Regions from separate parts of the Paenibacillus sp. MT86 genome, predicted to be linked through region 1. Evidence: a T-box and tRNA genes for the amino acid it is inferred to sense, from the RefSeq annotation. Region 1 holds a T-box; the other holds one or more tRNA genes.
The links. The T-box of region 1 lies ahead of AC3RCL_RS07460 (arginine--tRNA ligase). A T-box ahead of a tRNA ligase gene usually reads a tRNA of that ligase, here a tRNA-Arg.
Positions count from the first base shown of each region.

Region 2: it encodes a tRNA-Arg, which carries the amino acid that the T-box ahead of AC3RCL_RS07460 (arginine--tRNA ligase) is inferred to sense. The anticodon was not compared.

Region 1 covers NZ_CM179499.1:1,739,523-1,743,943, reverse strand. Annotated here, with positions in the region: gene AC3RCL_RS07470 (EamA family transporter) at 1-309, shown strand, start outside; gene AC3RCL_RS07465 (class I SAM-dependent methyltransferase) at 454-1,218, shown strand; T-box leader at 1,277-1,501, shown strand; gene AC3RCL_RS07460 (arginine--tRNA ligase) at 1,560-3,422, shown strand; gene AC3RCL_RS07455 (hypothetical protein) at 3,507-3,947, opposite strand; gene AC3RCL_RS07450 (GNAT family N-acetyltransferase) at 4,009-4,421, opposite strand, start outside.
Region 2 covers NZ_CM179499.1:211,866-216,286, reverse strand. Annotated here, with positions in the region: gene gap (type I glyceraldehyde-3-phosphate dehydrogenase) at 82-1,086, opposite strand; gene AC3RCL_RS01050 (sugar-binding transcriptional regulator) at 1,187-2,230, opposite strand; tRNA gene AC3RCL_RS01045 (tRNA-Arg) at 2,488-2,562, shown strand; gene clpP (ATP-dependent Clp endopeptidase proteolytic subunit ClpP) at 2,725-3,321, shown strand; gene AC3RCL_RS01035 (PdaC/SigV domain-containing protein) at 3,805-4,421, opposite strand, start outside.

The sequences.
Region 1 (4,421 bases):
ATTATGGCCCTGTTTCTGCTGGGGGTCGTAGCGGTTCAGGGGAAATTCTCGGAGCTCGGAGAAATTCTGGTTCAGAAAAAGGCACTCAGCTTTATAGTGCTCAGCGGCATCGCGGGCGCGTTGTCCTGGCTGTTTTATTTTCTGGCGTTAAAATACGGCAAAGTATCGCAGGTAGGTCCTATCGATAAATTGAGCGTGGTTATTGCCGTGATCCTGGCCTTTGTGTTTCTGGGTGAGAAGATCTCCTGGATTAACGCAGCCGGCGTTGCACTCATTGCCGTTGGCGCGCTTCTTGTTGCCGTTAAATAGTCCTCTGCATAAAACCGCTGACAAAGCGGCTTTTTGTTCCTCCTCTTATTAGTTAAACCTATCAGTGTTATCGAATTTATATATTTCTAATTATAAGCCGATCATGTCACAATGAGGATAAATCATGCGTGGAGGGGTGTTGTTATGTCAGAGCAAGTATGGAAACCTTACGATTACGATCGACAGCTATCGTTTGTATCTGCTTATGGAAAAGGAGCTGCAGAGCTGCTGGCGCCTCAACCCGGAGAACGGATTCTCGATCTCGGCTGCGGAACCGGCGACTTGACTCATGAAATATCCAAATCGGGCGCACATGTAACCGGCATGGATTATTCCAGCGAGATGATTGAGCGGGCCAAAAGCAAATATCCTGGACTTCCGTTTCTGACCGGGGATGGCGAGAACTTCGAAACCGAAACGCCATACGATGCCGTCTTCTCAAACGCGGCCTTGCACTGGATGAGGGATGCTGAAGGCGTGGTACGCTCCGTACATGGAGCCCTTAAGCCCGGCGGCCGATTCGTTGCCGAGTTCGGAGGCAAAGGGAATATTGACGGCATCTACCAAGCCTTGAAAACCGTGTTCGCCGATCATTATCGAATCGATGCGGACGCCCGGAATCCGTGGTATTTTCCTAGTCTTGGGCAGTATGCCAGCCTGCTTGAAGCCCAAGGGTTCCGCGTGCATCTCGCCCATCATTTCGACCGTCCCACGCGATTATCCGAAGGCAAGGACGGCATAAAGCATTGGCTGCTGCATTTTGGCGATTGCTTTTTTGCCGGATTCTCGGCTGAATCGAAGGAAGAAGCGATCGCTCGCATCAGCCTAGCTGCTCAATCGACGCTATGGCAAGAGGATGCTTTCTGCGCGGATTACCGGCGTCTGCGAGTATTTGCAGAAAAGATTTAGCCATTGGGGGGTTGCTTTTCTAAATAGAATGGTTATAATATGAAAAAACTTGAGAATATTATTTTCGTTGATTGGGAGAGTAACTGCACTGACTTTAGTCCAAGCGAGCCGGGAGGGTGGAAACCGGTACAAAGTCGGCCGTGAAGCGGACCCAGGAGATGGCCTTCCGAAGCAACATGCTGTAGGGAGCCCCGGCTTACGCCGTTATCGTATGAAGGTGGTTAGACCCTTGCGGGGTTTAACAACAAGAGTGGTACCGCGAGCACAAGTCCTCGTCTCTTTTGGAGATGAGGGCTTTTTTGGTTTTCCGAGTCGTTTTATTTTTTAAAGGGGGATTTACCGTGTTAAGTCATAAGATTATTTCGAGCCTTCAACAAGCCGTGAACCAGGTCTGCGAAGCTTACGGCACCAAACTGCCGGAGTCCACTCCGATCCGGATCGAGCAGCCTGCCAGCATGGAGCATGGGGATTACGCAACCAACGTTGCGATGCAGCTTGCGAAGGTGCTCCGCAAGGCTCCCCTGCAAATCGCCGAGCTGATCCAAGCCGAGCTGGAGCAGGACGCATCCTACAAACAGCTCGTCCGCTCGACTGAGATTGTCGCTCCGGGCTTTATGAATCTGCGCATCGATTGGGAGTATTGGGCGAGCCACCATTTTGAACTCCCCCCGGCAGCTAACGAAAAGATCGTCATTGAGCACACGTCCATCAACCCGAATAAGTCCGCCCATATCGGGCATCTTCGAAATTCCTGTATCGGAGATACGCTCGTGAGATTGATGAGGAAGCTGGGTTACGAGGTCGAGGTGCATAATTATATCGACGACCTGGGCAATCAGCTGGCGGATACGGTGGTCGGCTTGCTCCACACGCCGCTGACGAAGGAGCATGCCCGGTTCGGCGATTACTGCTGGGACGTGTATTCAAGCACCAATAAAGCCTACGAAAGGGAGCCGGGGCTGGTTCAGCATCGGACCGAGGTTCTGCATGCACTGGAAGAGGGCAATCAGAACCTTTCCTGGATTGGACTGCTTGTTGCCGAGCGAATCGTTAAGGAGCATCTTGAGGAGATGAAGCAGTTCGGCATTGAATACGATCTGCTTGTATGGGAGAGCAGCATTGTTAGGGAGGGATTCTGGGCGTCCGCGTTCGAGCTGTTGAAGAATACCCCGCTTTTCCATCAGGAAACCGAGGGTAAACTTGCAGGCTGCTGGGTGCTCAAGCAATCAGGAACCGAAGCCGGAGACGAGGCGGAGTCGGACCACAGCATCGATAAAGTGCTGGTGCGCTCCAATGGCATCCTGACTTACACCGCCAAGGACATCGCCTACCACTTGTGGAAATACGGCGTGCTTTCCAATGATTTTGTATATAAAAAATTCACCGACGAGGTTTGGACGACGAGCTCGCACGGCGAGGAGCGTTCTTACGGCAAAGCGGACATGGTCATCAACGTCATTGATTACAGGCAGCAGTACCCGCAGGCGATGGTGAAGCAGGCTTTGGAAGGCCTGGGCTTCCAACAAGAGGCTGAGAAGCTGCGCCATGTCAGTTACGGCGTCGTCTCGTTAAGCCCTTCCGCTGCAGCGGATCTCGGCATCGATACTTCCGACGGTAAGGCATCCTATGCGATGTCCGGACGTCAGGGAATCGGAATCAAAATCACCGAGCTTATTCATCAAGTAGCCAAGGTCATCGAGGACACCCGATCCGATAAAAACGGTTTGTCCAGCCATGCGATCGCAACCGCCTCCATCCGTTACTACCTGCTTCGCTTTGCACTGCAAACCGAGGTGGTGTTCGATCTGAAGCAGGCCACTGAAATATCGGGGAATACGGGGGTGTATTTGCTCTATTCCTACGCGCGTGCACTCAGCGTGCTTAATAAGGCTCAAGAAGCCGAGGTTACGCCGTCTGTGCCTGCCCGGTTCCCTGCCATGGAAAAAGCGGAACATGCGCTGCTGCGGCATATCAGCACCTGGGATGATACCTTATATGCCGCCGGACGGGATCTATCTCCTAGTGCCATCTGCAACTTCACCTATGAGCTGTGCTCCCTGTTCAACAATTTTTACTCGGCATGCCCGATTCTGAAGGCGAAGGAGGAAGTGCTCCAATTTCGCGTATGGCTCACTTCCTTATTCAAGAACACCCTTGGCGAAGCGCTGGAGGTGCTGGGTTTGCCTACTCCGAGCCGGATGTAAATTCACTCTGATGAATGAGCGGATCATGCCTAATAAAAAAGCCACCGTACTATTATGTTGATCAAGTACGGTGGCTATCTTATTTTATTGCAATCCTCTGACGGTCAATCTGACCTGAACGCCGTCTGACGCCGGCTCTTCCTGCAGGGTCCAGTTGACAGCCAGCGCTTCCTTCAAGCGAGCCAACTGCTCCTTCTGGAGCTTCAATCCTTCAATAATGCCCTCGCCCACGCTGAAATCGGATTCCGAGCTGATGCGGAAGGCTTCCTCCAGCCAGATCTTCAACCCGTTCCGGGTATTAAACGTAATTTGGTACCCCTCGCTAACGGCTTTCTCCAAATCTTCCCCATGCTCTTTTGCGTAAGAGAATAATTCCTCATAGTGAAAATGACCGTTATTGGCGATCTGGAATCTCTCTGCGTCTCCTGAGCGCACAGCCTCCAGCAGATCGGAAGAAGTCAGCCCCGATTTTCTGGCATGCTCCAATAGAATGGCGGTATTCTGTGATATTTTAGTAAGCTGCATGCTCGATGCCTCCTCGATAGGGTTCGTAAAATATTTTTTCTTCTATTATAAGACCAAATGGCTAGGATGTCAGACTCTTCTCAAGACATAAACTATATTCGCACCCGATGTATTCGCCAAACGGTTCAATCTGGGCATACCCCAGCTTCTTGTAAAAATGAACGGATTCCTTCTGCGGTTCGCCTGTTTCCAGGCGCGAGAAACGATAGCCCCGCGTCTTCGCTTGTTCTTCCAGAAAGAGCAGGATCCGGGAAGCTACTCCCCTATTTCGATACGGGACATTCACGAAAAACCGTTTAATTTCAACCGATTCTGCATCCAGCGGCCGGATGGCTCCGCAGCCGACAGGCTGGCCATCATGGTAAGCCACCACGAATAGCGTTTCGTTTACTTTGGGATCGGCCAGATCCAGCCCGAATATCCCTTCCGCCGGGTATAACGTCGATAAGTAATCGTCCAGCTTCGCGATGAGCT
Region 2 (4,421 bases), 1.5 Mb from region 1:
TGGCATGAAAACAAGGAAAAACCATGAACCAAAGAGGAGACCCGTGAACGGAACTCCTCTTCGATTGAATGGCTAGATCAATTACAGACCTTTGCTTGCGATGTAAGCAGCGAGGTCAACGACACGGTTGGAGTAGCCCCACTCGTTGTCATACCAAGAAACAACTTTCACCATGTTGTCGCCAACTACCATAGTGGAGAGCGAATCGATAGTGGAAGAAGCTGGATCGCCATTGTAGTCGCTGGATACAAGCGGCTCTTCGGAGTAGTTCAAGATGCCTTTCAGCGGGCCTTCAGCAGCTGCTTTCAGAGCTCCGTTTACATCTTCAAGGGTTACGTTTTGGGACAGCTCAACTACGAGGTCCGTTACGGAAACGTTCTTCGTAGGTACACGCATTGCCATACCGTTCAATTTGCCTTTCAATTGTGGCAGAACGAGGCTAACCGCTTTAGCAGCACCCGTTGTGGATGGAATGATGTTTTCGGCAGCTGCACGAGCACGACGCAGGTCTTTGTGCGGAAGATCAAGCACTTGCTGGTCATTCGTGTAGGAGTGAACCGTAGTCATCATGCCTTTAACGATACCGAACTTCTCGTCAAGAACTTTAGCAAAAGGAGCCAAGCAGTTTGTTGTACAAGAAGCGTTGGAGATTACAGTATGGTTAGCTGCATCGTATTTGTCTTCGTTAACGCCCATAACGATGGTGATATCTTCGTCAGTAGCTGGAGCGGAGATGATAACTTTCTTAGCGCCGCCTTTCAAGTGAGCGGAAGCTTTGTCTTTCGCTGTGAAAATACCAGTGGATTCTACAACGATTTCAACGCCGTACTCAGCCCAAGGCAATGCTTCAGGGTTACGCTCAGCGAATACTTTCACTTCGCGGCCGTTTACAACGAGTGCGCCTTCTTTAGCTTCAACAGTTGCATTCAGTCTGCCGTGAGTCGTGTCATATTTCAAAAGGTGTGCCAGCGTTTTTACGTCCGTCAAATCGTTGATTGCCACGATTTCAACTTCGCTGTTGTTCAGCGCAGCGCGGAATACGTTACGTCCAATACGTCCAAAACCGTTAATACCTACTTTAACCATGAGTAGTTCCCTCCATATTTGTAAAATTTATATATTCAAGATTGGCCGTTAAGCCAATCAAGACAACAAAAAATGAAAAATCTGTTGTACGCCCGCGGACTCAGATGCCGGCGTCAATTTCCTTCTCGACTTCCAATGCTGCGGCTTCATCCGTAACGAGAATGTCCTCGTGTCCGAATTTCAGCACCGCGTGAATCGCTTTGCCCTTGCCTTGCCCTCCAGCAATGCCGATGATGGTCTCCGTCCGCATAATATCCTCAAGCCGGAGTCCAAGGGTAAGCATTTTGTGGACAACTTCGCCATCTTCGCTGAAATAATAGCCGAAGGATTCCGCGATCGCGCCATCTGCCTGCAAGTTCCGGATAGAGCCTTCATCCAGCTTCCGCCGTCTGGCCATCTCCATGGCATCCCCGATGCCGTGAATAATGACGCGGCTGCGCCTGATCACATCCACGATCTCCTGGATGTGCTGATCCTGAACCAACGATTGATAAGCATCCTCGCTGAGCAGATCCGGTACATGAAGCAATCGGTACTCAGCACCAACGCGCTTAGCCATTTTGGAAGCGATGGTGTTCGCTTGAATCTCCATGCTCTCCCCGAGGCCGCCTCGCGCCGGCACAAACCAAGTGCTTGTCAACGGTTCGCCGCCAGGCAAAGAGGACATCTGCTCTGCCACTTCGGCGAGCGTGGAGCCGCCTGTTACGGCAATCGTATCTCCATCCTGGACAAAGTTAAGCAGCGTTCTTGCTCCGGCCCGGCCAAGCTCACGTTTGACTTCCGGAGATGACTCGCTGTCACCGGGAATAATGACCACTTTACGAAGCCCGTAAGCCTGACGAATCTTCTCTTCCAGTTCAACCAGTCCGAACAACTCATTCATGACCGGTTCCAACTCCTCCAGCAAGCATATCCCTGAGCCGCTGATCCGCATGCCGAGCGTTTCAATCTCGATCAGCCCTTGCGCTTTCAGAAGATCAGTCTCTGCTCTGAGAACACGCTCGGTCATCGATAGCGATGAAGCCAGTGTTCTTCGGCCAACAATTCCGGACAACTTGATCTGATGAAGGATGGTATACCTTCGTTTAAGTGTGTCCATCAGATCCGGCAGAAGTTGCTCTTGTATTTCTAATAGGTTACGCATGCATTCCACTCCTGCAAACTTCGTCTCGGCTCTCCTACCTGGTCGTAAAATGTCCCAGTTAAACTTTTTAAGTCCCACCCTTATTCTAACCAATAATCATGCCGGTTGCAAGTGTCCGAAAGTATATTTCTCTACCCCAGGCATTCTTATACATTATGGCCAACTACCGGCTCGTCTATATAATAGGAACAAAGTTTTGTCCGCTATTGTATTTTTGAAATAGATGCGGTATAATCAACTTCGTTGCTGATTTTTGTGCGCCCGTGGTCCAATGGATATGACGTAGGCCTCCGGAGCCTGAGATCGAGGTTCGATTCCTCGCGGGCGCGCCATTATAACATTTATTCTCTATACTGATTACCCTAAAGTGCCCATAACGGCTCTTTTTTTTACTCAATAGTTTGACTTTCTTTGACTTTTTGATTTAAATTGTTTATCATGTGGGTAATACGGTAACAGTATTTATATGAGGTACTTAAGAGGAGGTTTTCCACGTGAGTTTTATACCTATGGTCGTTGAACAAAGCAACCGCGGTGAGCGGGCGTACGACATCTATTCCAGATTGCTGAAAGACCGCATTATCTTCCTCGGCTCCGACGTAAATGACGTGGTCGCCAATTCCATCATTGCCCAAATGCTGTTCTTGTCGGCTGAGGATCCCGAGAAGGATATTCATCTTTACATCAACAGCCCTGGCGGTTCCATTACCGCAGGTATGGCGATATTCGATACGATGCAGTTCATCAAGCCAGACGTCTCGACGATCTGTGTCGGCATGGCTGCTTCCATGGGCGCATTCCTGCTTAACGCAGGCGCCAAAGGCAAACGCTACGGTCTCCCTAACAGCGAGATCATGATTCACCAGCCGCTCGGCGGCGCACAAGGTCAAGCCACGGATATTGAAATCCGTGCCCGCCGCATTCTCAAAATGCGCGACAAGCTGAACCGCATCCTGTCCGAACGCACCGGCCAACCGCTGGAGCGCATCGAGAAGGACACGGATCGCGACTACTTCATGACGGCTGACGAAGCCAAAGAGTATGGCCTGATCGATCAAGTACTGGAAAACACACCGCCGCAAGGCTTATAAAAGAAATGAAGTAAAGGGCAGGCGCCGTTATCCGGTGCCTGCCTTTTCTTATCCGCTGGATTCATCGAAAACTTCGAATACTAAATAGTGAGAGTATCCCCTTCGGTCGCTGTTGAAATCGGGAAACATGAATGATTAAATAAGGAGGTTTCCCGATTCCAAAGGCGAACGCGTTGCTCCTCCAAGGATACTCTCACTTCGGTACGATTTTTTCAATAAAACATAAAGACGGTAAGGCCATCCCCCTCCTAAAAGGCCTGTCTTAACTTGAGGGGAGGGGAAAAAGGGTACGCCTATGGTGAGATACACAAAAAATCCCCTTGATCATAGGGCGCAGGAGTATATGCTCCACGCTCAATTGATCAGGGGATTTATCGCAACGGGTTCCAGCACAATGTTACATCAGGACAGCATCATGTATCTAAACAAGCTATAGTATGAAATTTAGTATTACAGTTTACACAAACCGCCTATGATATACTCTTACTTCCACTCTTTCAGCTTCAGCTCAAACTCAGGAAATCCATAGGCATAGGCGGTGTATTCATAAAGCTGGAAGTACAGCACCGCCGCGTTATCCTTCACATAGAAGTCGGCATCGGCAGGCACTCCCTCAAAACCGCCGAGGTAACCTCCCTCTTTCTTCATCTTGCTCAGCACAAGGTTGTTCAGCTTCTGCTTGTTCTTGCCCTGCATGTTGATGAAATCGCCCAGCTTCATTTGCTTGCCGTCCTTCAAGGAGAACGTGAAGCTTTTACGGAAGGTCATGCCATGGGCACCGCCGGTGTACGAATAATCATACGCCGTAATGCTCAGGATGTCGTTCTGGTTGTAATGGACCACGAAGTCACCGCTGAATTCGTAAGGGAAACTGGATTCCGACGGCGGGAATTCCTCGGCGTTTCCTTCCGCGCCGGTGATTACGCCGGACGCATTTTCTTTCAACACTTTGTTGATTTCGGCTTGGACCTCCGCATTATCGAGTCCGTTGATTACAGGATAGTTCACAACAGCGTCTACGCCCTGAATATTCTTCTTGAGCGCAACCGATTTAATGGTAATGTCATTCAGCTTCTTCTGTGTCATGCTCAGTGTTTTCA